Geothrix sp. 21YS21S-2: one gene and its partner. The protein of the gene in region 1 interacts with the protein of each later gene in a pairwise test. Links are inferred from orthologs where the notes say so. Each region holds a gene or a part of one and is shown on either strand. Other genes may lie near its edges. The genes, in order: leuS and ligA.

Evidence for each region.
Region 2: the proteins of leuS (region 1) and ligA interact in binary tests that used the Escherichia coli proteins (3 or more experiments, as listed by UniProt). The link is inferred for Geothrix sp. 21YS21S-2 from one-to-one orthologs.

Annotation. Positions count from the first base shown.
Region 1 is NZ_CP132910.1:3,815,164-3,830,058, reverse strand. Bases 5,744-8,789 are described here. They hold leuS (leucine--tRNA ligase), read left to right. Parts: upstream 5,744-6,077; coding sequence 6,078-8,501; downstream 8,502-8,789. Other genes in these bases: pyrE (orotate phosphoribosyltransferase), read left to right, coding at 8,511-8,789. Also shown: RAH40_RS16875 (mechanosensitive ion channel family protein), read left to right, coding at 1-1,116; RAH40_RS16870 (hypothetical protein), read left to right, coding at 1,160-1,441; 23S rRNA (adenine(2503)-C(2))-methyltransferase RlmN, read left to right, coding at 1,438-2,526; RAH40_RS16860 (reverse transcriptase domain-containing protein), read right to left, coding at 2,621-3,187; RAH40_RS16855 (reverse transcriptase domain-containing protein), read right to left, coding at 3,163-3,942; RAH40_RS16850 (hypothetical protein), read left to right, coding at 4,721-5,479; more of pyrE, read left to right, coding at 8,790-9,134; RAH40_RS16835 (cob(I)yrinic acid a,c-diamide adenosyltransferase), read left to right, coding at 9,142-9,699; RAH40_RS16830 (transglycosylase SLT domain-containing protein), read left to right, coding at 9,724-10,563; RAH40_RS16825 (DinB family protein), read right to left, coding at 10,568-11,422; RAH40_RS16820 (Hpt domain-containing protein), read right to left, coding at 11,437-11,844; gmhA (D-sedoheptulose 7-phosphate isomerase), read left to right, coding at 11,929-12,495; RAH40_RS16810 (coproporphyrinogen-III oxidase family protein), read left to right, coding at 12,476-13,642; RAH40_RS16805 (hypothetical protein), read right to left, coding at 14,235-14,690.
Region 2 is NZ_CP132910.1:4,041,522-4,056,332, forward strand. Bases 7,292-10,253 are described here. They hold ligA (NAD-dependent DNA ligase LigA), read right to left. Parts: upstream 9,791-10,253; coding sequence 7,793-9,790; downstream 7,292-7,792. Other genes in these bases: RAH40_RS17895 (serine/threonine-protein kinase), read right to left, coding at 7,292-7,783; rodA (rod shape-determining protein RodA), read right to left, coding at 9,805-10,253. Also shown: bifunctional pyr operon transcriptional regulator/uracil phosphoribosyltransferase PyrR, read right to left, coding at 1-70; RAH40_RS17865 (aminoacyl-histidine dipeptidase), read left to right, coding at 254-1,732; RAH40_RS17870 (hypothetical protein), read right to left, coding at 1,778-2,425; RAH40_RS17875 (response regulator), read right to left, coding at 2,430-3,914; RAH40_RS17880 (hypothetical protein), read right to left, coding at 3,987-5,297; RAH40_RS17885 (class IV adenylate cyclase), read left to right, coding at 5,350-5,868; RAH40_RS17890 (hypothetical protein), read left to right, coding at 5,865-6,278; more of RAH40_RS17895, read right to left, coding at 6,272-7,291; more of rodA, read right to left, coding at 10,254-10,890; mrdA (penicillin-binding protein 2), read right to left, coding at 10,887-12,758; RAH40_RS17915 (hypothetical protein), read right to left, coding at 12,762-13,241; rod shape-determining protein MreC, read right to left, coding at 13,238-14,125; RAH40_RS17925 (rod shape-determining protein), read right to left, coding at 14,127-14,811. UniProt on the Escherichia coli protein: DNA ligase that catalyzes the formation of phosphodiester linkages between 5'-phosphoryl and 3'-hydroxyl groups in double-stranded DNA using NAD as a coenzyme and as the energy source for the reaction.

The DNA of each region.
Region 1 (14,895 bases):
GCCGGCGGCGTGAACCTGGGGGCCATCCTGGGCACCGGCGCCATCGCGGCGGCCGTCGTGGGCCTCTCGCTCCAGGAGACCCTGGGCAACCTCTTCGCGGGCATCTCCCTCCACCTGGACGAGGCCTTCCGGCCCGGGGACTGGATCGAAGTCACCGGCAACCTGCGCAACGCCTCGGGGCAGGAGACGTTCATCGGCCAGGTGGAGACCATGACCTGGCGGTCCGTGCAGATCGTCACGGAGAACGGCGACACCACCGTGTTTCCCAACCGCGTCCTGGCCCAGGCCGTGGTCACGAACCTCTACGCCCCCTCCGGTCTCCACCGCCGCACCCTGAAGGTGACCGTGGAGCCCCACGGCCCCATGGTCGACACCGTGGCCGCCCTGGAACAGGCCCTGGGCGGCATTCCCCACTACCCCCACCGCAAGCCCGAGGTGGTCACCCACAGCTTCGACATGGGCGGCGTGGTGCTGGAGCTGCGCTGGTGGGCCCTGGGCTGGCGCCACGGGCGGGCCGCCAACTTCCTGGCCGTGCGCCTGGCCCAGACCATCCTGAACCGCCGGGGCGTGCCCCTCCTCGGGCCGCACGGGGCCACCACCCCCCGCTCCGTCCCCATCGTCCTTCCGGAGGGGGCCGTCCCCGAGATCCTGGACCGGATCGGACTGCCCGGGGAATGGGCCGGCGAACTCCGGGAAAGCATGATCCTGCGCCGGGCCGCCCCCGGCGAGGGCGTCATCCGGGCAGGGGACCTGGGCGAATCGCTCTTCATGGTCATGCAGGGTTCGCTCCAGGTGGTGCGCGTGGACGAACGCACCGACCCCTACACGGGCCTCTACTGGGACGTGCTGGCCGAGCTGAGGCCCGGCGACTGGTTCGGGGAAGGCTCCCTGCTCACCGGCGCCGTGCGCAGCGCCACGGTGGTGGCCACGTCCCCCTGCGAACTGGTGGAGCTGCCCAAGGCCGCCTTCGAGAAGTGCGTCCAGCGCAATCCCCAGGTGGTGGAACGGCTGGTGGATCTCATGGAGTCCAGGTCCAGGCGCATGAACGAGGCCCCCAAGGCCGATTCCAGGCGCGAGGAGTGGCTCGCCCAGATCAAGAACTGGTTCCGTCTGTGACATTGCCCTTCCAGCAGGCATTACTATGGAAGCGGAGGCGGCCATGAAGATCCCAGAGAACCTTCGAGAGATCGTGGACCGCCTGGGCACCGCCATGGTCCAGGCCCTGGCCAAGGACGAGGAGACCCGGGCCCTGGCCCGGGCGATCCAGGACAAGGGCTTCGACATCGCCCTGGTGCTGGAGGCCACGGTGGCCCTGCACCGCCGGGAGGAGGAGGACGAGGACACCGCCCCCGGCTTCACCCTGCCCGCCCCCGAAGGCGACGAAGGCGCGTGGAGCGAAGCGGACAAGGCCTTCCTGCGCACCTTCCGGATCTCGATGTGACCTTCCACGAGCCCGCCCCCGAACTTGCCGCGGGTCCCCGCCCCAACGCCGCCGGCATGGACCTCCCGCGCCTGAAGGCCCTGGTGGCCTCCATGGGCGAGAGCTCCTTCCGGGCCGCCCAGCTGCACCACGGCCTCTACCGCATGCGGTGGACCGCCTGGGAGCAGTTCACGAACCTCTCCAAGGCCCTGCGCATCCGCCTGGAGCGCGAGGTGCTTCTCTCCTGGCCCGCCGTCAGCGAGAGCGTGCCGTCGGCGGACGGCTCCACCAAGCACGCCTTCCTGCTGGAGGACGGCGCCCAGGTGGAGGGCGTCCACATGCCCTACGGCAAGCGCACCACCCTGTGCCTCTCCAGCCAGGTGGGCTGCGCCATGGGCTGCACCTTCTGCGCCACGGGCCTCATGGGCATCAGGCGCAACCTCACCCCCGGCGAGATTGCCGGCCAGGTGGTGGCGATGCTCAACGCCCACGGCCACGGCCCGGACGAGGCGGTGAACCTGGTCTTCATGGGCATGGGCGAGCCGCTGCACAACCTGGACAACCTCATGGCGGCCTTCGCCCTCCTCACGGATCCCGCCGGCCTGGGCATCTCCCCCAAGCGCATCACCCTGTCCACCTCCGGGCTGGTCACCGGCATCCAGCGCCTGGCCGGGTTCAAGCCCAGGCCCCGCCTGGCGCTGAGCCTCAACGCCACCACCGACGCCTACCGCTCCAGCATCATGCCCGTGAACCGGGCATGGAACCTGGAGGCCCTGGCCGCCGTCCTGGGCGCCTTCCCCCTGGAGCACGGGGAGAAGATCACGCTGGAATACGTCCTGCTGAAGGGCGTCACCGACGCGCTGGAGGACGGGGCGCGGCTGGCGGCCTTCGCCGCGCGGTTCCCGTCCAAGGTGAACCTCATCCCGTTCAACCCCCACGAGGGCTCGGGCTTCGAGCCGCCCACGGAGGAACGGATCGTGGAGCTGTGCGGGATCCTGGCGGGCCGGGGCATCACGGTCAGCGTCCGGCGGAGCCGGGGCCAGGACGTGGCCGGGGCCTGCGGGCAACTGGTGAGGCAGGCGGCCAAGGATGACGAAGATATTTGATTTATTTATCTTTTTTAGTCGGGTAGGCCGGGGAGCTTGCGCCCCCGGCCCCCCTCAGATCCGGACGTGCGGGACTACCGCATCCGGCTCCTCGTCACGGTCGCTGAGGACGTAGTTTCGATGCGTAACTGATGGCTGGGGCCAGTGGGAACCGAGCCAGAAGCTTGTTCATGCGATCCCAGGTCATGCGGGCCCGCTGGGACCTCCGGTTGAGCCATCCACGCCACCTTCGCCCAACTTCATAGCGGAAGTGCGCCAGGGCCCTGGAGTTCCCCGTGATCCCGTAATACCTGAAGTGACCGACCAGTTTCTGGTTGATCGTCCGCCATTGCTCGCGCACCGGGAGGTGGCGGTGTTTGGCCATCCACTCCCCGATCTTCGTGAGCGCCCGACTCATCCGGCTCTTCGCGGTCTTCCGCTTCACCACCCACCGGCCGTTCTTGGCCGTGGCCCAGTAGTGGGTGAATCCCAGGAAGTCGAAGTGGCCTGGTCCCCCATTGGGGTCCCTGGGCTCCCTCGGCTTCCAGAACTCCACCAGCCGGGTCTTATCCGGGTGGATCGTCAGGCCATACCGCTCGAACCGCTTGGGCAGGACTTCCATAACCCGCTTGGCATCCTCCTCCTGGGCAAAGCCCATCACGAAGTCGTCCGCGTAGCGCACCAGGAAGGCCCGACCCCGGAGTCGGGGCTTGACCTCCCTTTCAAACCACACGTCCAGCACCACCTCGTGAGGTAGATGTTGGCGAGCATCGGACTGACCACCCCGCCCTGGGGCGAGCCGGTTTCCGGGTGCGTGATGCATCCTTTCTCCAGCACGCCCGCGTTGAGCCATTTGCCGATCAGGCGCCTCAGAACGCCGTCCTTCATCCGCAGGTCAAGGATTTCCCGCAGCTTCCCGTGGTCCAAAGTATCGAAATACTTACGGATATCCACGTCAAGCACCCAGCCTCCCCCCATGTCCATCAACCCCTGCCAAATCGCCTCCAGCGCCATGTGCGCGGAGCGCCCGGGCCTGAACCCGTAGGAGCAGTCCAGGAAGTCCTGCTCATAGAGCGGTTCCATCACCATCACCACGGCCCTTTGCAGGACCTTGTCTTCGAAGGCGGGAATGCCCAGGGGGCGTTGGCTGCCATCCCCTTTCGGGATGTAGGTTCTCCGGACTGGAGGGGCCTTGTAGGTGTCGCCGTTCTTAGCCCGGTTCAGGAGGCTCTGGAGGTTGGACTCCAGGTTTTCCCCGTATTCCTTGCCCGTCACGCCGTCCACCCCGGTCGCCCCATCCTTGCGGGTGCGCCCGAAGGCTTCCTTCATCCAGTCCAGGTCCATGTGGTAGGCCAAGGAGGTGAAAGCCACCTCCGGGTGGATCCTGGCCAGTTCTGCGATCCGTTGTTGTTTCGTGGAGACGCTGTTGGATGTCATTGCACCCATTATCTTTCCCTTCAACGGTTCCGTGATCCGGCAGCTCCTTGGCTCCAGCGGGTCCCGGCGGCCCGGTTCCCCGCGATCATCGCTACTATGAGCTGCTCCGACTTCCGGCCACCCCTCCCGCGCTCCTTCGTTTCCTTCAGTTTGCGGTACCGCCCTGTGCCGGCTGTTCGCTCCCGCCGGGGGCGGCACCCCCCGGCGAGCCTGGGTTCGTTTTACGTGGCTTCCCTCACCACTGGGTTGTTGGCGGAGATGGCTGGATCTCCCAGGTTCCTGGGGAACCCCTGTGCACGTGCCCTGCTCTATGACCCCGGTGGGACCCTACGGTCAGGCCCTTGCGACCTTCGGGTGCTGTCTTCCGATCGGAGAACGGCGTCGACTCCCACGGTTGGATGCTTTCGGGGCTCCATCACACGGCCCATGCACTCCCTGTCTACGCTTCACGAGGTCGGTCGCCCTTCCCCACGCAAGACTCGGTTCCGGCTGCTGGCCAGCTTTGCCGGGCGGGGCTTGCTGCCTCCCCGCTGGGCTCCATTGCGAGGTTTCAGTCTGTCTTAGGTCATCCATCCTCCTCGCCCAGGCTTGGCCTGGCGCACTCCCCGTCCATCCCCGTTCATCCCCGGCGAATTAAGCATTTAATTTCCCGGGGATGAACGGGTATGTAAAAGGATAAAAGACAGAAATTCATCCCTTTCATGAAGAGGCGGGGTTGACAAAGGGGTTGGGGAGGCCATTTTAATTCAATGATTATTTTATTGGGTCGAATTCCATGATGATCAAGCGCCCCTTCCTCCTGGCTCTGTTCCTGGTGCTTGCCGTGTCCGGCTGCAGGGCGCCCCAGGTCGCCACCCCGGCCCCCGTGATGTCATGGCGGGTGGCCACGGCCCACCTGGACGACATCTTCGAGCAGATTCCCAACAGTTCCATCGACGATTTCCGCAGGGAGACCCCGGACGAGGAACGCAAAAGGGTGAACGCCTCCCACGGAGAGGCCGGCCTCAAGGAGGACAAGGCCCACATCTACGGCGAGCCCGCGCCCGCCACCACCGACCTCATGCTCAAGCGGCTGGGAGTCGGCAAGGACGACGTGCTCTACGACCTGGGCAGCGGCAGGGGCTACTTCCTCATGCAGGCCCTCCTCACCACGCCGCTGCGCAGGGCCGTGGGCGTGGAGCTGGCGGCCTCCCGCGTCGCGGTCGGGAAGGCCGCCCGGAAGCGGATGGAGGAGCAGGGCCTCCTTCAGGGCAGGACCCTGGACCTCCGGGAGCAGGACATGGCCCAGGCCGACTATGCGGACGCCACCGTGGTCTACATGGACTCGGTGTTCTACTCGGACGAGCTCCTGAAGACCGTGGCCGAGCGCCTTTCCCGCGCGAAGAACCTGCGCGGGATCGTGATGATCATGAAGGGCCTGCCGCCAAACCCCTGGTTCGAGGTGGAAGGCCGGGAGCGCTGGAAGATGAGCTGGAGCCCGAGGTTCGGGTCTGAGGTGATCTTCTACCGGCGGACGGCGGAACCGGCGCAACCCTGAGCGGACGTTCGGGAGACGGAATGGGCAGGAAATCACCAGGCGGCACGCAACTACTGGAAAGTGTTGAAGAACCGTCGGTCCAGGGGGGGCAGCGAGGTGGTTGCAAAATGTTACCGACTGAAGCTACCGGCTTCCGATGGCAAGAATGACTTGTCGGACGTCGCGACGGCCGAGATCCTCCTCCGCCTCGTCCAGTCAGTCCCCAGCCCCAAGGCTGAGCCCTCGTTCGACGGGGTGGGCCGGCCCTTCGGTTGAATGCGCCGACCCACCACGCAATGGCAAGAACGTGTGGTCAGGCAAGAAAATGCCCATCGCCGAGGACGCCGGGGTGCCGAGGTTCGCCGAGGAAAATAGAGCTTATTCTCGGCGTTCCTCGGCTTCCCGGCGTCCTCGGCGTTGGGGTTGTTCTATGGGACTTCACACCGTCGGTTCAATGCGGAGTGGGTAGGCGCAATCATCCGAAGGGCGGGCCCACCCAGTCAAACGAGGAGTCTGCACGCCTATCGGGTGCAAGTCCCTTGAAGGGTTGAGCAAGAGCCCGTCCCTTGGCCATACCCCCCCCCTCCGGTAAACTAATCGTTTACCGCGAGGCTGCCCCATGCCGTTCGATCCCCTGCACCAGGAATCCCTGATCCAGCAGCGCTGGATGGAGGCGCAGGCCTTCCGCGCGCCCCGCGCGTCCGAGCTCAAGCCCAGTGACCGTACTTTCTACATGCTCGTCATGCTCCCCTACCCCAGCGGGCGCATCCACATGGGGCACGTGCGCAACTACACGCTGGGCGACGTGGTGGCGCGGTTCCGGCGCATGCGGGGGGACAAGGTCATGAATCCGCTGGGCTGGGACTCCTTCGGGATGCCGGCGGAGAACGCGGCCATCAAGAACGGCATCCACCCCGCCATCTGGACCCGGGCCAACATCCAGGAGATGAAGGGCCAGATCCAGAAGATGGGCATCAGCTACGACTGGGACCGGGAGATCGCCACCTTCCTGCCCGAGTACTACAAGTGGAACCAGTGGTTCTTCCTGAAGATGTGGGAACGCGGCGACGTGTTCCGGGCGCTGCGCAACGTGAACTGGTGCGAGGCCCTGGGCACGGTGCTGGCCAACGAGCAGGTGGTGGACGGCAAGGACGAGCGCACCGGGCACCCGGTGGTGCAGAAGGCGCTGGAGCAGTACTTCTTCGCCATCACCAAGTACGCCGACGAGCTCCTCAGCGGCCACGGCCAGCTGGACTGGCCCGAGAACGTCAAGGCCATGCAGCGGCACTGGATCGGCAAGTCCGAAGGGGCCCGCCTCACCTTCGACCTCGCCGACGGCAGCGAGGTGTCGGTCTTCACCACCCGCCTGGACACCCTGTGCGGCGTGACCTTCATGGCCCTGTCCACGGAGCACCCCTTCATCCTCAAGGCGGCCCAGTCCGATCCCGCCCTCAAGGCCTTCTGCGACCAGGTGGCCGCCATGAGCCGGGAGGACCGGCTCATGAGCGACATCAAGCTGGGCTGCCGCTCGAGGCTGGAGGCCATCCACCCCTTCACCGGGGAGAGGATCCCCATCTTCGCCGCCAACTACGTCCTCATGGACTACGGCACCGGGGCGGTCATGGGCGTGCCCGCCCACGACGAGCGGGACCATGAATTCGCCGAGAAGTACGGCCTGCCCATCCCCAAGGTCATCGAGAGCGCCAACCCCTGGGAGCCCGGGATCCTCGTGAACTCCGGCGAGTTCGACGGCCTGACCTCGGACGAGGCCGTGGACGCGATGGTCCGGAAGCTCGGAGGCCGCGCCGAGAAGGCCATCACCTTCAAGCTCAAGGACTGGGGCCTCTCCCGCCAGCGCTACTGGGGCACGCCCATCCCCACGGTGCACTGCCCGGACTGCGGCGTGGTGCCCGAGAAGGCGGAGAACCTGCCCATCCGCCTCCCCGAGGACGTGGCCTTCGCGGGCGCCGGGGCCTCCCCCCTGCTCACCTCCCGCACCTTCCTGGACTGCCCCTGCCCCGCGTGCGGCAAGCCCGCGCGGCGCGAGACGGACACCATGGACACCTTCGTGGACTCCAGCTGGTACTGGATGCGCTACCTGGACCCGAAGAACGAGACCCTCCCCTTCGCCAAGGCCGAGGCCGACGCCTGGAGCCCGGTGGACCTCTACATCGGCGGCATCGAGCACGCCACCATGCACCTCATCTACGCCCGGTACTTCCACAAGATCATGCGCGACCTGGGCCTGGCCTCGGGCGACGAGCCCTTCAGGAAGCTCATCTGCCAGGGCATGGTGCTCAAGGACGGCTTCAAGATGTCCAAGTCCAAGGGCAACATCGTGGATCCCGACGAGGTGATCGCCAAGTACGGCACGGACGCCCTGCGTCTCTTCATGATCTTCGCGGCGCCCATCGAGAAGGAGATCGACTGGACCGGCTTCGAGGGCATCGAGGGGGCCACCCGCTTCCTGCGCCGCTCCACGCGCATGGTGGAGGAGCACGTGCCCACGAAGGAGGCCATCCCCGCCAAGGACCAGCTCACCGCCGAGGAGAAGACCCTCCTGGTCAAGCTGAACCAGACCCTCCACAAGGTCACCGACGACCTGGACCACCGCTACCAGTTCAACACCCTGGTATCCAGCCTCATGGAGACCTCCAACGCCCTGGCCGACCTGCCCGCGGACGCCCCGCACCGCGGCGCCGTCATGCAGCACGCGCTCGAGGTCTTCACCCTCATGCTGAGCCCGGCCGCGCCCCACCTGGCCGAGCAGCTGTGGGCGACCCTGGGCCACGAGGGCTTCTGCATGCACGCCGCCTGGCCCGTGGCGGACCCCGCGTGGCTGTCGGCCGACGAGGTGACGGTGGTGGTGCAGGTGAACGGCAAGGTCCGCGGCCGCATCCTGGTGCCGGCCTCGGCCACCGAGGAGGAACGCCGCGCCGCGGCCCTGGCCTGCCCCGAGGCGCTCCACCACATGGAGGGCAGGGAAATCGTCAAGGTGGTGGTGCCCCCCGGCGGCAAGCTGGTCAGCATCGTCGTCAAATAAGGAGCCCCCATGCTCGATCTCGCCGCAGGTCTCCTGGACGCGGGCGCCGTGCGCCTCTCCCCCAGGAGCCCCTTCACCTGGGCCTCGGGCCTGCGCTCCCCCATCTACTGCGACAACCGCCAGCTCCTGGGCTTCCCGGAGCTGCGCGGGCGGATCCGCCGGGCCCTGGCCGAGGCCGCGGCCCTGGCCGATCCCACGCTCATCGCCGGCACCAGCACCGCCGGCATCGCCTGGGCCGCCCTGGTGGCCGACGAGCTGGACCTGCCCATGGCCTACGTGCGCCCCGAACCCAAGAAGCACGGCATGGGCCGCCAGGTGGAGGGGCCCCACACCGACGGCCACCGGGTGGTGCTCATCGAGGACCTCATCTCCACCGGCGGTTCCAGCATCAAGTGCGTGGAGGCCCTGCGCCACGAGGACGCCCAGGTGGTGGAGGTGCTGGCGCTGTTCAGCTACGACCTGCCCCAGGCCGCGGCCGCCTTCCGGGAGGCCGGCGTGGACCTGAAGGTGCTGGCCACCTTCCCGGAGCTGGCCGCCAGGGCCCGGGAGAAGGGGATCCTGGAGGAGCGCGATATGGAGTCGCTGAAGGAGTGGCGGGCTGATACCGTGGCGTGGAGCAAACGGCACGAGTGAGGTGGGGATGAAGATCTATACGCGCACCGGCGACGAAGGGATCTCGGGGCTCTTCGGGGGGGAGCGGGTGCCCAAGGACCACCTCCGCCTGGCGGCCTACGGCACCGTGGACGAGCTGAACAGCCTCCTGGGCGTCCTGGGCCTCCACCTGCCCCCGGACCTGTCCGGGCACATCCAGGCGGTGCAGCACGACCTCTTCTCCCTGGGGGCCATGCTCGCCACCCCGCCCCAGTGCGCGGGGCTCCTGGACCAGCGCATGACCCGGCGCACCTGGTCCATCGCGGAGATGGAAGCGGACATCGACCGGCTCACCTCCCTGGCGCCGCCCATGACGGCCTTCGTGCTTCCGGGGGGCTGCCAAGGTTCCGCCTACGCCCACTGGGCCCGAACGGTCTGTCGGAGGGCCGAACGTGACGTGGTTTCCCTCAGCGCCGCGGAGACCGTTCCCGCCGACGTCCTCATCTACCTGAACCGGCTCAGCGACTGGCTCTTCTCCCTGGCCCGGGCCGCCAACGCGGTCGCGGGGGTGGAGGATGTGAAGTGGATCCCTAGGCAGCAGGGTTAAACTGGGTATTGGGATTAATTGCCAATGAAACGCGCCGCCCTCGCCATCCTCTCGCTCGCCGGTCCCGCCCTGACGGGCGCGGCCCATGCGGACGGCCCTGCCAAGCGAGGCCAGACCTACCTCTACACGTACTTCGACAAGAACGGCAACACCGTCATCAACAACCTGCCCCCCTCCTACATGAAGGGCCAGGGGCTCACCCTCAAGCACGTGGGCGTGGGCCATATCCGGCTGGCCATCAGCTCGTCCGAGATGGCCAAGGTCCTCAAGAGTCCCGAGCTGCTGGCCATGGTGGACGCCATCGCCGCCACCGAGGGCGTGGACCCCTACCTGGCCCGGGCCATCATCCAGGCCGAGAGCGCCTTCTACACCAAGGCCCGCAGCCGCGCGGGGGCCCTGGGCCTCATGCAGCTCATGCCCCAGACCGCCGAGCGCTTCGGCGTCCTGGACCCCTTCGACCCCCGGCAGAACATCACCGGTGGCGTGAAGTACCTGCGCTGGCTCATGAACGCCTTCCAGGGCGACCTGCCCCGGGTGGTGGCCGCCTACAACTCGGGCGAGAACAACGTCATCAAGTACAAGGGCATCCCCCCCTTCGCGGAGACCCGTGCCTACGTGCCCCGGGTGATGAACCTCTATGCCAAGCGCCTGGTCCAGCCGGATCCCGGCGCCGCCGGCTCCATGGCCCTTCTGAAGAAGGGCCGGGGCGGCTTCGAGGTGAGCGAGAAGGCCGTGGCCCCGGACGCCGCGCCCGAGCCCCAGCCCCGCACCAGCAAGCTCTTCCAGTGGGTGGACGCCACCGGGCGCACCCAGATCAGCGACATGCCGCCACCCAAGGGCACCGCCGGAGTGAAGGTGTTCTGACCGGTCAGATCAGGCGGGCACCCGGCACGTTCTCGTCGAGCCAGCCCTGGGCCAGCTTCCGCAGGCCGGCCTCGCTGAAGGCGTGCCACCGCTGCTCCAGGTCCGGGAAGTCCCTCAGGGTGTCCCGGAAGGCCCGGAAGGGCTTGGGCAGCCGCAGGGCCCGCCCCAGGGCCCGGGCGGCCTCGCCTTCCGGCAGGGCCTCCACGAAGTCCTCCAGGATGGCGAACCGGTCGCGGGGCGCCAGGGGCTCGACGGGGAGCAGGTCCTCGCCGTTGCGGCCCTTGCCGGCCTCCGGCAGCACCTCGCCGGTCTCGAGATCCAGGAACCAGGCCAGGTCGGACCCGTTGGCCTCCAGGGCCTCCACCAGATCCGCGGCCGCCACCTCCAGGTAGGCGTACCGGCCCGGATCCTCCTCCTCCCGGGCGAAGGTGATGAACCCCACGTCCACCGGCTCCCGACCCGACTGCCGCAGCAGCAGGGAGATCTGGCCCCGGTGGTGGACGCCGTGGGTGGCCACGTGGAGGAGGATGTCCCGCAGGGGGGTCCAGAACTCCACGCCCTTGAGGTTCTCGTAGTGCACCGGCGCGGCAAGGCCGCTGGCGGTGGAGGTTCTCAGCACCTCCCGGTAGCCCGCGGCGTTGGCCTGGGCCAGGGACCTGCACTCCGCGAGGGTCAGGCCCGGCCAGGGGGCCGCCTTGGCCTGGGTCCCGCACCGGATGCGGCCCAGCCAGGTCGCCTCGGCGCCCAGGACGTGGCAGAGGAGCCGCAACGCGTCCCCCGGCGCCTCCTCCAGGGCCTCGATCAGTCTCCCGTCCGCCCATTCCAGATGGTTGAAGAGCCGGTCCAGGTGCGCGTCCACGGTTTCCTCCCGGGTCAGCCCGCCTTGCGCCGGGCCACGAACGTCTCCAGCGCCGTCACGGAATCCGCGTAGGCCGCCTTCAGCTGCTCCAGCAGGCCGGCCGCGGGCGTGTCCCACCTGCCCATGCGCCCGCCGCTCTCCAGGAGGGCGGCCACGGCCCGCACCTTGGGGGCGCCCATGGTGCCCGCGGAGCCCTTCACCGCGTGGGCCACGTCCGCCATGTCCGCCATGTCCCCGGCGGCCAGCGCGACGCCGATGGCCTCGATGCGCCCGGGGGTGTCCTCCTTGTAGAGGCCCAGCATCTCCTCCAGGAGCCCCAGCTCGCCGTCGTCCAGGCCCAGCAGCTGGTCCATGACCTCCATGTCGAGGCTGGAAAGAACAGGATCGTCGCCGTGGAAGCCGGGATCGGTGTCGGGAACCATGGGATCCTCCTGGGGGCCATTATTACATGGTGATTTGAAACGGGGCCCCCGACCCGTCAAACTTGGGCCAGCGAAAGGAAACCCATGAAGAACCTGCTCCTCCAGCATGTGGAAGAATCCATCACCCTCAAGAAGGCCTTCTTCGCCCAGGAGGCCGACCACATCGTCGCGCAGGCCGCCGACATGGCCGAGCGCCTCAAGCGGGGCTGCCGGATCCTCGTGTGCGGCAACGGCGGCAGCGCCGCCGACGCCCAGCACTTCGCCGCGGAGCTGAGCGGGCGCTACGTGAAGGAGCGCCGGGCCCTCGCTGGCATCGCCCTCACCGTGGACACCTCCGCGCTCACGGCCATCGGCAACGACTACGGCTTCGACCAGGTCTTCAGCCGGCAGGTGGAGGCCCTGGGCCGGCCCGGGGACCTCCTGGTGGGCATCTCCACCAGCGGGAACAGCCCCAACATCATCCTGGCCGTCGAGGCCGCGAAGAAGCTGGGCATGCGCACCCTGGTCCTCACGGGCCGGGACGGCGGCAAGCTCAAGGCCCTCGCCGACGACGTCCTCGTGGTGCCCAGCCCGGTGACGGCCCGGATCCAGGAGATCCACCTCATGACCTACCACTTCTGGTGCGAGGCCCTTGATACCCATTTCGACTAGCCGCCTGAGGGAGGCCGCCGCGCGCGAGCCCCTGGGGCTCTACCTCCACGTTCCCTTCTGCCGGGACCGCTGCACCTACTGCTCCTTCGTCACCACCCGGGACGAGTCCCTGAAGGAGGCCGTGCTCGGGCGCCTCGAGCGGGACGTGCGGGACTGGGGCGGGCGCCTGGGCCGGCCCCGGGTGGACACCCTGTACCTGGGCGGCGGCACCCCTTCCCTCCTGACGGCCCCCGAGCTCGCGCGGCTCACCGGCGCGGCGCGGGAGGCCTTCGATCTGCGGCTCGCCGAAGCCACCCTGGAGGCCAACCCCGGAACCCTCGACCTGCCCTGGCTGGAAGCCGCCCGGGCCCTGGGCTGGGACCGCGTCAGCTTCGGCGTGCAGGCCCTGGACGACGTCCTCCTGGAGCGCCTGGGGCGCATCCACGATTCCGCCGCCGCCCTGGAGGCCCTGGACTGGGCGCGGCGCGCCGGGTTCTCCCGGGTGAGCGCCGATCTCATGGTGGGCATTCCCGGCCAGCGCCTGGACCGGGTGCTGCGGGACGCCCGCACCCTGGTGGAGGCCGGCGCGTCCCACCTCTCCATCTACCTCCTGGACCTGGACAAGGCCTGCCCGCTGCGGGGCCAGGTGGATTCCGGAAAGCTCGCCCTCCCCACGGAGGACGAGACGGCGGACGTGTTCGAGGCCCTGCAGGCCGAGGTGCCCCGCCTGGGCCTGGCCCCCTACGAGGTGAGCAACTACGCCCGCCCCGGCCAGGAATCCATCCACAACAGCCGCTACTGGGAGCGCCGGCCCTACCTGGGCCTGGGACCCAACGCCGCCTCCCAGCTGGGCGACTGGCGGTGGACCGAGAGCGGCGTCATCACCGCCTGGGCCGAGGACCGGGGCCGCGCCGAGGTCCAGGAGCTGGACGCCGCCGAGGCCCTGGCCGAGCTGCCCCTCCTTGGCCTGCGCATGCACCGCGGCGTGCACTGGGGCGAGCTCCGGGCCCGGGCCGCAGCCCTGAACCTGACGCCTCTGGCGGAGGCCTGGGAGGCGCAGCTGGAGCCCTTCGTGAAGGCGGGGATCCTGCTGAGGGACGGGGAGGTCCTGCGGTTCAGCGCCCGGGGGATGCTGGTTTCCAATGGGGTGTTGGAGATCTTCGTCTAGGCCTTTGGGATGAGTGCCCCGCATTCAGGGGGTCAATTGGCCGTTGACACTCCTGCCGAGGGCGAGCCGGACGATGCGCTGGAGTCGCAGGCAAGGCCGCTATTGCCCAACCCCTTCGATGGGGACGAACCTGCCTCGAAGCCAAAGAGCCCTTCGCGGCGGGAGATATAGGCTTGCTTATGTCTAGGCAGGCGGCGGGAGTTTTTGATGAAACGCTCGGGGCCGCAGGCCACGAGGGGTTCAGCAAAAACCATTTTGGATAAGGCTGCCTTATCGAAATTGCGACGACTGCCGACCCCCGCGGATGGCGAGGATGGATGCTGGACGGACGAAATGGAGGGACCCGTTGGGCTTGCAGCGTTGACGCCGTCCGAGGCCGCCGCTTACCCTCTGCACGACCGCGTGGGACGGGGGGCCTCACGGGCGCCCCGACGCAAAGGGCGTGCTGGAGTGCAGCGCAGCGGAACGGAGGCGCGGGCTTTGCACGGGGCGAGCCGGCCGGCGCCCTCGATCGGGTGGGTCGGCGCGCAAATCAGTCTCTTTGAGGCATGGCAGATATGCCCAGCCTAGAAACCGTGGCCTGAGCGCAGGTCTACCCTTGTGGGTTGATGGAGGCCAAAGGAACTTTTAAGCAGATACAGAGCCGAATGAGGTCGGAAATCGAAAGGGACTTCCAGGCAAAAGGGGACACATCGAGTTCATTTAGAAACTCGGATTTGAACCCGAGATAATCGTTCAGTTCTTCGAGGCTCCATCCAAGTTCCATACGCCTTTGATGAAACCAGTTTTCTCCAGCTTCACCCTCATACTCTGTGTCCAGTAGAAATGGAAGGAGCGGGTTGCTCTCACGAATGAGGCCTAAGACATCTAACTCAATCTTCCTGCAGAGGATTGCCGCTTCCTCGAACGACACTGAAAGGTATATTTCCTCATCGTGATTTTCTATGTCCCAGTACGAATCCAGGGAAATCCCTGCAGCCTTGGCCACCTCTGACTCTGAGAAGCCCAGTTCCAGTCTCTTATCTCTTATCGCCTGCGAGATCTTCATGCATTCCTCCAATTCCATCGCATAGATCACGCCGGGACAAATGCAGGTAAAGGCGTGAACGACGGACTCGGCGTCAACGTGGGTGCCGGCCCAAACAGCGGGAAAATGTACATGTCATGCACGCTTGGGAGTCTTCTCTGTGAGGGGGGATAGGTCTTGTTTGGATCCCAGGGCGCAGCATTGCCGCTCGGATCCTCAGAGCTTT
Region 2 (14,811 bases), 230 kb from region 1 along the record:
GGCACAGGCGCTGGAGATGGACCTCCATCTGCTTGGCGTCCAGCAGGCATGGGGCGTTCGCTTGGGGCATCGGGGGCTCCTGGGTGGTAGCTCGGGTTCCAGTGTATCGGAACTGCGGGGGGGCTCCGGTCCCGGGGAGGCGAAAAGGCGACGAAATGAGCTTGGTCACCGCCTTTGTTTGCTACCCTTTGGGGGAAATCGAATCAGCGGCGGACCGAAGGTCCCCAACGGACGCAACCCACGGAGGCAAGTCATGGAAAATGTCATGGAATCCAAGGCCCAGACGGACCTTGGCACCCTCGAACCCGCCGGCCTCTGGAAGTACTTCCTGGCCCTGTCGAAGATCCCCCGCGGCTCCAAGAACGAGGCCGCCGCCGCCCAGTGGGTGGCCGACCAGGCCCAGGCCCTGGGCTGCACCGTGGTCCGCGACGCCGTGGGCAACGTCATCATCAGCAAGAAGGCCGCCCCCGGACGCGAGGGCGCGCCCATGACGGCCCTCCAGGCCCACGTGGACATGGTCTGCGAGAAGAACGAGGCCACGAAGCACGACTTCCTCAAGGACCCCATCGCCCTGCGGCGGGACGGCGACCGCCTCCTGGCCACGGGCACCACCCTGGGCGCGGACAACGGCATCGGCGTGGCCGCCGCCCTGGCGGTGCTGGAATCGACCACCATCAAGCACGGCCCCCTGGAAGTGCTCGTGACCATCGACGAGGAGACCGGCCTCACCGGCGCCGGCGGCCTCGCGGAGGGGATCCTCAAGGCCCAGTACCTCCTGAACCTCGACAGCGAGGAGGAGGGGGACCTCACCATCGGCTGCGCCGGCGGCATCGACACCATGGCCACGAAGAAGGTCGCGCTGCGCCCCGCCACAGCGGGCAAGGCCCCCTTCCGCCTGAAGGTCCTCGGCCTCAAGGGCGGCCACTCCGGCGTGGAGATCCACCAGGGCCGCGGCAACGCGCTGCGCATCCTGGCCGGCGTCCTGTGGAGCCTGGCGCCCCGCTTCGGCCTGGAGCTGGCGTCGCTGGCCGGCGGCAACAAGCGCAACGCCATCCCCCGCGAGGCTTCCGCCGTCTTCTTCCTGGACCCGGCCCGCCTCGAGGAGTTCCAGGTGGCGGTCAAGGGGCTGGAGCAGGACTACCGCTCGGCCCTGGGCGCCTTCGATCCGGGCCTCGCCATGGCGGTGGAGCCCAGGGCCGACGCCCCGGCCCAGGTCATGGAGGACCGCGACGCCCGCGCTGTCGTGAACTTCCTCTACACCGTCGCCCACGGCGTCGAGTCCAACAGCCCCGACATCGAGGGCCTGGTGCAGACCTCCACGAACCTCGCCATCATCTCCACCACGGGCGACACCATCGAGATCTCCACCAGCCAGCGCAGCTCGATCGCCAGCGCCAAGATCGACATGGCCAACCGCATCTCGGCCTCCTGCGAGCTCGCGGGCTTCACCGCCAAGCGCGGCGACGGCTACCCGGGCTGGAAGCCCGATCCCAAGGCCGCCCTGGTCAAGGTGGTCAACGCCGTGCACGAGAAGACCTTCGGCAGGCCCATGGCCATCAAGGCCATCCACGCGGGCCTGGAGTGCGGCCTCATCGGCGAGAAGTACCCCGGCATGCAGATGGTCTCCTTCGGCCCCAGCATGTGGGACGTGCACACCCCCGACGAGAACGTGAGCATCGCCTCCGTGGGCAACTTCTGGACCCTGCTCGTGGCCGTGCTGGAAAACGTCTAGGACCGTCGGACCTGGAGAAAGGGCCGCCTCCGGGCGGCCCTTTTCCTAGGCGGTGATCAGCGCCCGGATCTCGTCGTTGCCGAACTCCGACGTGCACGCGATCAGCACGGCGCAGTGGCCGGGCTGGCTCGGGGGGAGCTCCACCTTGGTGAGGAACTGGCCTTCGGAGTCGGTGCGGCCGGTGGTGAGGGTGGTGGCCTTCTTGAGGCTGGAGATGAGGCGGATCGTCACGTCGGCGCCGGGCACGGGGTTCTGGCTCACGCAGAGACGGGCCCGGATGCGGATCTGGAACAGCTCCCCGAACTTCGGGAGCATGGGCTCGTCCAGCACCATCTCGAGGGTGTCGGTGTCGCCCTCCTGCTGGAGGTACTCCAGGATGGCCTGGTCCAGGGGCTTGTCGTTGAAGACGCTGCGCTCGGCGAGGAGGGGGTCGTTGGGCGTGGCGTCGTACTTGCCGTTCTTGATGTCCCGGATCACGGACTTGTGCTGGTCGTCCATGCGGGCCTGGATGCTGCTCTCCTGCAGGGGGAACTCGGCCAGCAGGTCCTCGTAGGTGCCCCGGTAGCTGTCCAGGATCTCGCCGCCCACGTAGATGAGGGTTTCGATCTTGGGGTTGGCCAGGCCCTTGTCCTCGGTCTGCACGTGGAAGATCCGGTTGCCGTGGCGGACGTCGGTGTTGTAGCCGGTGATCATCGGGTCAGTTCCGGTGGAGCCGGTCGGCCAGTTCGGGCATGACCTCCCAGGCGATCTCCCGGAGGGCCTGGTCGCCCAGCCTGGCGACGACGGCCTTGGCGAGGCGGTCCATCAGCACGGGGTCGGCGAGGAGGGCCGCGAGGGGATCGGCGGCTCCGGGCACGCCCGCTGCCGCCGGCTCGGGGGCCGCCATCACCGCGGGAGGGATGGGTTCGGGCGCGGGCTCAGGCATGGGCTCGGAGATGGGCTCGGGCTCGGGGATGGGCGCGGGCTCGGAGATGGGTTCGGGCTCGGGGATGGGTTCGGGCAGGGACGCCGGGGTCGCCTGAACCCGGTCCAGGAGGCTGACGGTGGAGGCCCAGGGGGGCACGGTGGCCCTGCCCGCGGACTGGACGGTGTCGTCCAGGGCGGAGAGGTCCTCCAGTTCGGGGATGTCGCCGATGTCGCCCAGCACGTCGGCCTCGGAGACCTGGGTGAGGCGCACGGGGGTGACGTTTTCGGGGGCCTCGGGGAGGAAGGCGGGGGTCGGCGCGGGGCCGGCGTCCTGCTCCAGGAAGCTGTCGGGATCGAAATCGCTGTGCTCCTCCATGGCCGCGGCGGCCATGGAGTGGATGGCGGTGGTGGTCTCGTCGGGGCGGGCCGGCTGGCGTGTGAACTCCAGGAGGGTCTCGCTCTCGTCGGACCAGTCCACGGGCAGGGACGGGGTGGGCGACAGGAGATGGTCCGGCAGGGGGGCGGGTTCTTCGAGTTCCTGCGAGGGGCCCAGGTCGGGCAGCTCGTCGGTGATCACGCCCAGCTCGAGGATGCCGCTCTGGTAGGCGTCCTCCGGGGCGAGTTCGGGGACCTCGGCGGCGTCCGCGGAGGCGGCTTCCGCGGTCTCCTGGACGGCCGGAGGGGCGCTCAGGCCCTTGAGGCTCTCAAGGTCCAGCTCCTCCAGTTCCAGGGACTCCAGGGGGGCGTCGGGGGCAGGGGCCTCCTCCACGAAGAGGTCGGAGGGTTCCAGCAGGAGCAGGTCGGCGTCGGGCAGGGGGTGGTCCGAGAGCTTGAGGTAGGGAAGGGTCTCGAAGTTCCCGGTGGCCGCCGAGGGGGCCGGCTCGGGCTCGGGCGCGGGGGGCTCGACGGGGGTGGCCAGGAGGGTCCGGACCCGGTCGGCCAGGTCGCGGAGCTCCACGGGCTTCTTGAGGAAGCCCTGGATGGGGGCCTTGCGGACGGTCTCGGGGTCCACGACGTCCAGGACCCCGGCCATCATGGCGATGGGCATCATGGCGGTGGCGCCGTTCCTGCGCATGCGGTCCAGGAGCTCCCAGCCGTCCATGCCCTGCATGGTGGTGTCCAGGAGGGCCACGTCGAAGGGTCCGACGGTGGCCACCAGGTCCAGGGCCTCGGCGCCTGAGGAGGCGCAGGTCAGCTCGATGTCCGTGGCGGTCAGGAGCGTCTCGACGATCTGGTGGATTCGCTGATTGTCGTCCACGAGGAGAAGACGGGGCATAGGGAACCTCGGGATGCCGGATTACGGGGAAGTGGCTGCGCTAACACTAACAGAGACCATGGAACATGGTATCTAACGTTTCAATGCCGTCTTCACGGACTTCAGCCTCAACGTGGGCTGCAGCCGCACGAGGATGGCCCGTTCGCCGACCCAGACCCAGGCGGATTCGGTGGCCTCGCGCAGGGCGATCTCCGGGCCGTCGGGGATCCAGCCCTTCACCGAGGCGCGCAGGCCCCGGGCCGTCCTCCACTCGGGGCGGAAGGTGCGCAGGAGGGCCTGCCTCTGGCGCTCCGGGGGCAGGGTCGGAGCACCCTTTCCCCAGCGCTGGTCCCAGGTGGTGGCGGCCAGGTCCTCCCGCCACCAGGCCCAGGCGGGGTCGTAGGCCGGCCAGGCCTCCGCGGCCGCGGGCACCTCGGTCCACTCGGCCCGGTCGAGGCGGGACGTCGACCGGGTGGCGGGCTCGCCTTTGCGCCCGGGGACTTCCAGGGCCATGCGCAGGGGGGGCTGGGCCTGGAGCTGTCCCGCGCCGGTGGCCTCCCGTCGCCAGGTTCCTTCCGCCAGGGTCCAGAAGGTCCATTGGCCGCCGCTGGAGATCCAGAGCCGGTCCCAGGCGGGGAACCACATGCGGGAGCCGGGCTGCCAGGGGATGAGGAGCCGCGCCCCGGGCAGATCCTGGCCGTCGTCCCAGAGCTGCTCCTGGCGGGTGGCCCACCCCCGGGGCGGCGCAGGCAGGGCCTTCTCGTCCCAGGGCGCCAGGGTGCCCACGGGGCGCTCGGCCTCCACGGGCAGGGTGGTCAGCAGCAGCGCGGCCTCGGGCTGGGGAGGGCGCAGGCCCAGGAGCACGGCGCGGCCGTCCCAGCTGAACCGGCTCCAGGGGCCGCTGTCGGTGGCCCAGAGCACCCGCCCCTCGGGGATCTCCATCAGCCGCGTTTCGAAGCGGCCCTGGCCCAGGGTGAGGGTCACCAGGAGCCGGGTCCCCTTGGCGGGATCCAGGCGCGCGCTGGCGATGGGGGCGTCGAACCGGTAGTGGCGCCATTCCAGGCCTCGCCACAGCATCACCTCGCTGTGGCCGCCGGGCCCGTTGAGGGCGAGGCCCTGGTCGGCCAGGTAGGCCGAGGCGGGCTCCCAGGGCGTCCCGAACCCGCCGCCGTAGGGCCAGGGCTGCTCCTGGTCGGGGTCCTGGGCACCCTGGAAGCGCGGCGTCCAGCCGTCCCGGAGGCGGCACTCGGCCAGCGTCTCGAAGGTGTCCAGGGTCTGCTCCACCGCCCCGGTCGCCACCACGGCGCCGCCCTCGCGCGTCGAGCGCGGAGCCTGCACAATGGCCAGCAGCATGAGCATCGCAGCGATGAACATGCTGGCGAAAAGGTACCGTTTCGGGATCAAAGCTAGGTCAAACCTCCTTGCACATGATGCAATCATTTGAGGATGGCCCGCCATGAAACATGCCGACCACGTTGAAATCGAGATGAAGTTCCGCATCCCCGCCCTCGGGCCCGCGCGGCTCCGGCTGGAGGCCTGCGGCTTCGCCCTGGCCCACGGCCCGTGCGGGGAAGTGAGCGTCCTGTGGGACCGGGACGGGGAGCTGCGCTCGCAGGGCTGCGCGCTGCGCCTGCGGCGCTACGACGGGCAGGCCACGCTCACCTGGAAGGGGGCCCGGGTGCCGGACCCGCTCCTGAAGATCCGGCCCGAGCTGGAGACGTCGGTGGGCGACCCCCTGGCGGTGGAGGGGATCCTCGGGCAGCTGGGGTTCAGCCCGGCCTTCGAGATGCGCAAGAGCCGCTCGGTGTGGCGCCGGGGGCCGCTGGAGGCCTGCCTCGACGAGGCGCCCTTCGGGTGCTACCTGGAGCTGGAGGGGACGCCGGAGGAGATCCGCGAGGCCATGGGCCAGCTGGGCCTGGACGAGGCCCAGGTGGAGCCCCGAAGCTACGTGACGCTCTTCCAGGAGCTGGCGTGAAGCCCCTGGCCGCCGTCCTCCTCGCGGTCCTCGCGGGCTGTTCCCGGGAGGGGCCCGAGGGGAGGATCCGCAAGGCTTTCGAGGGCGCCCGGGGAGCCGTGGAGGCCGGGGACGCCGCCGGCGCGGCCGCGGTCCTCTCGCCGAAGTTCACGGGGCCCGAGGGCCTGGACCGCGCCGGGGCGCGGCTCCTCCTGGGAAGCGTGCTGGGCCGGGAGAAGGTCGGGGTGACCGTCCTGTCCCAGAAGGTGGACGTGGACGGCGTTCGCGCCGTGCAGACCCTGGAACTGGTCCTCACGGGCCGGGCGGGGGGGGAGCTGCTGCCCGGGGACCGCGCCCGCAAGAGCCTCACCCTGCGCTGGGAGCTCAGGGACGGGGCGTGGCTGATCCGGGAAGCCCAGTGGGACTACTGAACGGCCTTGCGCCGGGGTAGGCGCGGGTCCGCCTTCTCCTGCTCGAGCACCTTGCGCAGGCGGGGATACTTCAGCGCCATGGGCCACAGGAGGTGCCCGGCCTGCCGGGAATCCCGGATGGCGATGGCGCAGCCCCGGTAGTCGGCGGCCTCGTAGAGCGCCGCGATGCGAAGGGCGATGGCGCGCTCGTTTTCCGGCTCCTGCTTGACCAGGTTGTCCAGGAAGGCCAGCGCGCCCCTGGGGTCGGTGTCCAGGGCCCGGGCGGCCTGGTCGAGGGTGGCGTAGGCGCCGGCCTTGGCGGGGGGGGTGGGTTCGGGCCGGGTCTCGGCCTTCACGGGCGGGGGCGCCGGCTTCGCGGGTTCGGTCCTGGGAGGTTCAGGCTTGGGTTCCTCGGCCGGGGGCGGGGCCTGGACCACGGGCGGGGGCGCCACGGGCTGCTGCACCACGGGCTGCTGCACCACGGGCTGGACCGCCGCGGGGGCGGGGCGGTGGCGGTGGCGGCGGAGCCAGAGCCAGCCTCCCCCGGCGGCGAGGGCCGCCATGACCACGGCCGTGCCGAGGTAGAGCCAGGCGCGGGAGGCGGGGGCGTCGGCGTGCGGGGCGGGCTTCCGGCCCCGTTCGGGCATTTCGAAGAGGCGGGAGCTGCTCACGGTGGCGGCCTTGTCGGACGCGGGGTCCCACCAGGGGTCCCGGGCGGCGCGCAGGGCCTCGGCCAGGGCCTCGGCGCTGGGGAAGCGCGCGGCGGGGTCCTTGGCCAGGGCCCGGGCCGTCACGCCCTGGATGGCGGGGCTGATGCCGGTGAGCTGGGCCAGGTCCAGGGGGGCCGGGTCCTCGTTGACGATGCGGTGGAGCACGGTGGCCGTGGACTCGCCGCCGAAGGGGGGGAAGCCCGCCAGGGCCTCGTAGAGGATCACGCCCACGGCGAAGAGGTCCGCCCTGGCGTCGGGCTTGCCGGACTGGATGTACTCGGGGGCCATGTAGCCGAACGTGCCCAGCAGGGCGCCGGTGGCGGTGAGGTCGCTCCCCGCCAGGCGCGCGATGCCGAAATCCAGGATCTTGGCGGCGAGGCGCCCGGAGACCCGGGTCACCCGGATGTTGGTGGGCTTGATGTCCCGGTGCAGCACGCCCCGCTGGTGGGCGAAGGCCAGGCCGTCGCACACCTGGGCCAGGAGCTCGAGCATCTCCCGGTGGGGCAGTTCGCGCGAGGCCAGCAGCTTGCCCAGGTCGTCGCCGGGGACGTACTCCATGACCATGAAGAGCGTGCCCTGCTCCTCGCCGAACTCGTGGATGGTGACGAGGTTGGGGTGGTTGAGCCGGCCTGCGGCCTGGGCCTCCCGGAAGAACCGGTCCCGCGCGTCGGGCGAGGTGAGGGCGGCGCGGATGGTCTTGATGGCCACTTCCCGCCCGAGGAGGCTGTCCCGGGCCAGGAAGACCTCGCCCATGGCCCCCTCGCCCAGGCGTTCCAGGATTTCGAATTTGCCGATCCGGCGGGGGGTGTTCGTCATGGCGCTGCCTCAGGGTTCCATAGTGCCATGACTCAGGAGCCAGGCCTCGTCCCGCACGGGGATGCCCAGCGCCTCGGCCTTGGCGAGCTTGGAGCCGGCCTTCTCCCCGGCGACGAGGAGGGTGGTCTTGGCGGAGACGGCGCCGGTGACCTTGGCTCCCAGGCGCTTGAGCAGGGCTTCGGCCTCCTCCCGGCTCAGGGTGGGAAGGGTCCCGGTGACCACGGCCACCTCGCCGGCCAGGGGCAGGCCGGAGAGGTCCCGGGGGGCGCTTGGCGCGGGGGTGATGCCGAGCGCCGCCAGCTGCGCGGGCAGGGCGGGGTGGAGGGCGGCGAAGGCCTTGAGCCCCGCGGCGACCTTGGGCCCCACCTCCTCGACGGCCAGGAGCCGCTGCTCCTCGGCGTCCCACAGGTCCCCGAGGGTGGGGAAGGCCTCCGCCAGCAGTTCGGCGGTGCGGGCCCCCACCATGGGGATGCCCAGGGCGTGGATCCAGCGGGAGAGGGGCTTGGTGCGGGCGGCTTCCAGGGCCTCCATGACGTTGCGGGCGCTCTTCTCGCCCATGCGGTCCAGCCCGGCCAGGTACGCCAGCCCCTGCTTGGGGTCCTCCAGCAGCGTGAAAACGTCCCAGGGCTGCGCGAAGCGCGAGGCCATCTGCTCCACCAGCGCGTCGCCCAGGCCCTCGATGTCCAGGGCCGCGCGGCTGCCCAGGTGCTGGAGCCGGGCGGTGATCTTGGCGGGGCACTCGGGGTTCTGGCAGCGCCAGGCCACCTCCTCGTCGGAGTCCTTGCCCACGGCGCCCCCGCAGACGGGGCAGGCCGCGGGCACCTGGGGCTCCACGGCGCCTTCGGGAAGGGAACCGGGCACCACGGCCACCACCTTGGGGATGACTTCGCCGCCCTTCTCCACGAAGACCTTGCAGCCCACCCGCACACCCAGCCGCGCCAGCTCGTCGGCGTTGTGGAGGGTGGCCCGGCGGACCGTGGAGCCCGCCACCTCCACGGCCTCCAGCTCCGCCACCGGGGTGAGCTTGCCGGCCCGGCTCACCTGCCAGGTGATGCCCAGGAGCGTGGTGGTGGCCTGGAGCCCCGGATACTTGAACGCGATGGCCCACCGGGGCACGCGGTCCGTGGAGCCCAGGCGCTCCTGCAGCTCCAGCGCGTCCACCTTCAGGACCACGCCGTCGGTGTCGAAGGGCAGCAGGAGCCGCGCCTGGGCCTGGTCCCTGATGAATTCCAGCATCTCCGCGAAGCTCCCTTCGGCGTGCGCGGGCATGCGGTTGAAGCCCCAGTCCGCGAGCTGGTCCATGCCCTGGCTGTGGCGGGCCGAGCCCGGCAGCTGCCAGGGGAGGAAGGAGAGCCGCCTCTCGGCCGTGATGCGGCTGTCGAGCTGCTTCATGGTGCCGGCGGCCGCGTTGCGGGGGTTGGCGAAGCGGGCCTCGCCCCGTGCGTCCCGCTCCCGGTTCAGCTCCTCCCACCGGCGGCGGGACAGGAACACCTCGCCCCGCACCTCGAGGGTGCCGGGCGCCCCGGGCGGCAGCGTGAGCGGGATGTCGGCGATGGTGCGGGCGTTCTCCGTGACGTCCTCGCCCTCGTCCCCGTTGCCACGGGTGACGGCGCGGACCAGGGCGCGGTCCTCGTAGAGGAGCGAGAGCGAGAGCCCGTCCACCTTCAGCTCGGCCGAATAGCGCGGCTCCGCGCCGGGGAGCCCCTTGAGCACGCGGGTCTCCCAGTCCTCGAGCTCGTCCTCGGAATAGGTGTTGTCCAGGCTGAGCATGGGGGTGCGGTGCCGGGCCTTGCGGAAGGATTCCAGGGGGGCGGCGCCCACGCGCTGGGTGGGGCTGTTGGGGTCGGCGAAATGGGGATGCCGCGCCTCCAGGTCGCGCAGCTCCCGTTCCAGGGCGTCGTACTCCGCGTCGGAGAGGACGGGCTGGTCGAGGACGAAGTAGCGGCGCCGGTGCTCCAGCACCTGGGCGGCGAGTTCCTTCATGCGGGTCTGGGGATCGGTGGTCATGGGGGAATTCTAGGCTATTTCACCTGGGCCCGGTGCCGGACCGCCATCACCACGCCCAGCCCCAGGAAATAGCTGAGCGTGCTGCTCCCCCCGGCGCTGAAGAACGGCAGCACGATGCCCTTGTTGGGCAGCACCCCGATGACCATGCCCACGTTCACCAGGAGGTGCAGGGCGATGATGCCCGCGGCGCCCACGCAGAAGTAGGTCTCGGAGGCGCTCTTCGCCGCCACGGCGGTGTCGAGGATGCGGCTCAGGACGACGCCGAAAAGGCCCAGGGCCAGCAGGACCCCCAGGAAGCCGCGCTCCTCGGCCCACACCGAGAAGACGAAATCGGTGGTCTTCACCGGCAGGAAGTTGAGCTGGGTCTGGCTGCCGGAGGTGAAGCCCTGCCCGGTGAGGCCGCCGGCGCCGATGGCGATGCGGCTCTGGTTGATCTGGTAGCCCTTGCCCTTGAGGTCGGCCCCCGGGTCCAGGAAGGTCAGGACCCGCTGCTTCTGGTAGGGCTTGAGCACCTTCTGCCAGGCCCCGACGCCGCCCAGGGAGACCAGCAGCACCGTCAGGAGGACCCACTTGGCCCTGACCCCCTTGAGGACCGGGATCAGCACCAGGATGGGCAGGAAGCTCACGGCCATGCCCAGGTCGGGCTGCTTGAGCACCAGGAGCATGGGGAAGAACACCAGGGCCGAGGTCCCGGCCAGGTCCCAGGCTGTGAGGTCCTGGGGCTGGCGGGTGCCGAGGCGGTGCGCCACGAAGAGCAGGGTCAGCCACTTCATGAGCTCGCTGGGCTGGAAGGTGAGGCCGGCCAGCACGATCCACCGCTGGGAGCCGCCGATGCGGTGGCCGGCGACGAGCACCAGGGCCAGGGACAGGATGCCCAGGACGTAGAGCGCGAACCCGCTGCGGAAGATGCGCTTGGGATTGGCGCCGGCCAGGAAGGCCATGACCCCGAAGCCCATGAGGTTCCAGAGGCTCTGCTTGGCCCAGAGGCCGGCCTGGCCCGTGCCGCGGCCCGCGGAGTAGACCGTGAGCGTGCCCATGACCACGAGCAGGACCATGGGCCACAGGAGGGCCGTGTCCAGGGCGCGCAGACGCTCCTTCACGGCTCCTCGCCGCCTTCCTGGGCCGGGGGCGGGGCGAACTCGTCCGGGATCTTCGCGCTGGGGGGCGGCAGGGGCTTCTTGAGGCGGTCGATGAACCAGTACTGCACGAGCTTCTTGGCCACGGGGGCCGCGCTGGAGGCGCCGAAGCCCGCGTTCTCGGCCACCACCACGAAGGCGATCTGGGGGTTCTCCCGGGGCGCGTAGCCCGCGAAGAGCGCGTTGTCCTTGAGCTTCTTGGCGAGCTTGGCGTAGTGGCTCTTGTCCACGAAGGTGGTGACCTGGCTGGTGCCGGTCTTGCCCACCATCGTGACGCCCTGCAGGGCTGAGGCCGCGGCGGTGCCCGAGTGGACCACTTCGTAGAGCCCCTCCTCCAGCACGGCCTGAATCTTAGGGTCCAGGCCGGTGTCCTTGGGCGGGGGCGGAGTGAAGAGCTCCATGGGCCGGTTGTCCTCGGGGCGGATGCCGTAGAGGAGGTGGGGGGTCAGCAGCTTGCCCCGGGTGGCCAGCATGGCGTAGAACCGCGCCAGGCCGATGGGGGTGAGGCTGTTGGCGCCCTGGCCGATGGCCACGCTGACGGTCTCGCCGGGCCACCACTTCTCCTTCTTCACCCGCTTCTTCCACTCCCGGCTGGGCACGCGCGAGGTGGCCTCGTGGGGCAGGTCCACGCCGGTGGGCACGGTGAGGCCGTACTTGGCCGCGGTGTTGTAGATGTCGTCGATGTCCAGGCGCATGCCCAGCTCGTAGAAGTAGATGTCGCAGCTGCGGGCGATGGCGGCGATGAGGTTCACGGTCCCGTGGGTGGCGTCGCAGCGGAAGTCGCGGTTGTAGAAGACCTTGTGCCCGGCGCAGTGGAAGGCCGTCTCGGGGGTGATGATGCCCTTCTCCAGGGCGGCAAGGGCCACCAGGAGCTTGAAGGTTGAGCCGGGGGCGTAGCGCCCCTGGGTGACCCGGTCCAGCATGGGGCGCTCGGGGTTGTTCCAGTACTTGTCGACCTGCTCCTGGGTGAGCCGGTTGAGGAAGATGTTGGGGTCGTACGAGGGGCTGGAATACATCGCCAGGATGCCGCCGTCACGCAGGTCCAGCACCACGCCCGCGCCGTTCTCCGTGCCCAGGGCCTCCTTGAGGGTCTGCTGGAGGCCCGCGTCGATGGTGAGGAAGACGCTGCGGCCGGGCTTGGCTTCGTTCTGGCCGAACACGGCCACTTCCCGGCCCAGGTAGTCCACCAGGATCTTCCGCTGGCCGTCCACGCCCCGCAGGCGGTCGTTGCGCGAGCTCTCGAACCCGGTGCGGCCGATGATCTCGCCCAGCTGGTAGCGGTCCGGGTTCTTCTCCAGCTCCGCGGGGGTGACCTCCCCCACGTAGCCCAGGGCGTGGCCGGCCAGGTCCTGGCCCAGGTACACGCGCCGGGGGGCGACTTCGATGCTGAGGAAGGGGAACCGCGCGCGCAGCACCTCGGCCCGGGCCAGCGCCGAATCGTCCAGGTTGTCCAGGAGCGTGAGCATGCGGTTGCCCGCGGCCTGCCGGATGGCCTGGATCCGGCGCCGCAGCTGCTCGGGCTCCAGCTGGAGGCTCTGGGCCAGGGCGTCGATCTGGGCGGGGTCCGAGGGCAGGTCCTCGTTCTGGATGACCAGGTGCAGGGCCCGGCGGTTGTCCACGATCTTGTTGCCGTTGCGGTCGAAGATGATGCCGCGGGGGGCCGGGGTGGTGCGGGTCTTCACGGCCTGGGAGAAGGCCAGGCGCTGCATCTCCCGGCGCATGCCCAGCTGCACCCAGCCGTAGGCCAGCACCAGGCCCAGGATCATGGAAAGGGTGACGGTGCGCATCACGGAGATGCGGCGGTGGATGAGGCTGCGGTTCAGGATCTCCACCGGTCACCTCCGGTGGATCGGGGGATGGAGCCTCAGGGCCAGGGTCGCCCAAAGGGGGATGGCCACGACGGCCCAGATCCAACCGTAGCCCCACGCGTGGGGGCCCGCGGCGAAGCGCACGAGGAGGTTCGCCAGGAACCAGTGGAGCACGGCCAGGGCCGCGCAGCGGCCCCAGAAGGGGTTGCGCGAATGCGGCGGCCACTGCAGGACGAGCCAGTAGGCCAGGAGGCACATCAGCAAGTTGGCCAGGGGGGTGCCGCCCAGGTGCGGGTAGAGGCGCTGCGTTCCCTCGAGGACCCACCCGCCCGCGAGGGCCCAGAGGAGGCCCTGGATGGGGGTGGTGAACCCGGGCGCCAGGCCCAGCACGAGGAACACGTGGAAGACCGTCTGGATGCCGGGCCAGGGCGCGGTGAAGTGGATTCCGGCCAGGGCGGCCAGGGCGATGGCGTGCCTGCGCAGCATGGGGGCGGCCTGGCCGGTCATTTCGCCCCCTTCGCCTTCCGGCCGGGCTTGGCGGCCTGGGGCTGGGGCGCGGGCGCCTGGAGCTCCAGCTGCGGGCGCGGGGGCAGGACCAGCACGAGCGAGACCCGGTCCAGGGGGGCCGAAAGGGCCACTTCCACCTGCAGTTCCGTGTCCCGGGGCCGCACGGAGGTCACGTAGCCCACCAGGAGCCCCCGGGGGAAATTGCGGTCGAGACCCGACGTGTACACGGGCTCACCCACCTGGACGACCTCCTGGCTACCAATGTAGCGCAGGGCCGCCTTGCCGGGCCCCAGGCCCTGCAGGACGCCAGTGGCTCGGCTGCGGGCCAGCATGACCCCCGTGGAGGCGTTGTAGGCGTCCAGGGGCAGGAGGCTGGCCTGGGTGGGGCCCACGTCCCATACGCGGCCCACCACCCCTTCCGGGCAGATCACGCCCTGGTCGGGCTGGAGCCCGCCGTCCTCCCCCAGGTCCAGGATCATGCCCCCGAAGGGGGCCCGGCGGACGTTGGAGATGATGCGGGCGGTCCGGAAGGTCAGGGGCAGCAGCTTCTTGAGGCCCAGCAGGCGGGTCGCCTCCTCCGCTTCGGCCAGGCGCGGGGCGGCGGCGTCCCGCGCGGCCTGGAAGGCGGCCACCTGGGCCCGCAGGCGCTCCACCTCGGCCACGGCCTCGCGGTACGTGGACACCTTCTGCCGGCGGTTGTCCTTCCATATTTCCAGGCGCGCGGACACCGCCCGGGAGGGTGTGGACACCAGATCCAGCAGATGGCGCCAGCGGTTGGAGGTCCCCCGGCCCAGGAGGATCCAGAGGAGGTGCCCCAGCAGGAGGACCACGATGGCCCAGCGCCTGCGTCCGGTCGGGTTCCAGCCCCAGGCGCTGCGACGCATGCTAGTCGAGGATCTGGATCCGCCTCAGGAAGGGGATGTCCTCCAGGAGCATGGCGGTCCCGCGCACCACGGCGGTCTCGGGGTTCTCGGCGCGGTAGCAGGGCAGGTGGGTCTCCTTGCTCAGGCGCACGTCGAGGCCCTGGATCTTGGAACCGCCCCCGGTGAGGCAGATTCCCCGGTCGATGAGGTCCGCGGCCAGCTGGGGCGGGGTCTCGTTCAGGGCCTTGCGCACCAGGTCGATGATGGCGCTTATGGGCTCGGCGAGGGCTTCCCGGATCTCGGTGTCGTTGAGGGTGAGGGTCTTGGGCAGGCCCTCGAACTGGTCCCGGCCGGAGATGCTCATGGTGCGGGTCTTGTCAGAGGTGTAGGCGGAGCCCAGGCTCCACTTCACTTCCTCGGCGGCGGCCTCGGAGATGAGGACGTTGTACTTCTCGCGGATGTATTTGATGATCGCTTCATCCATCTCGTCGCCGGCGACCAGGATGGAGTCGGAGAAGACCTTGCCGTTGTAGGAGATGACCGCCACGTCGGTGGTGCCGCCGCCGATATCGACGATCATGCAGCCCCGCTTCTCGTTGATGGCCAGGCCGGCCCCGATGGCGGCCACCATGGTCTGGTCCACGAGGAAGACCTCGCCGGCCTTGGCGTCGTAGCACACCTGCTTGACGGCCCTGCGGGCCACCTGG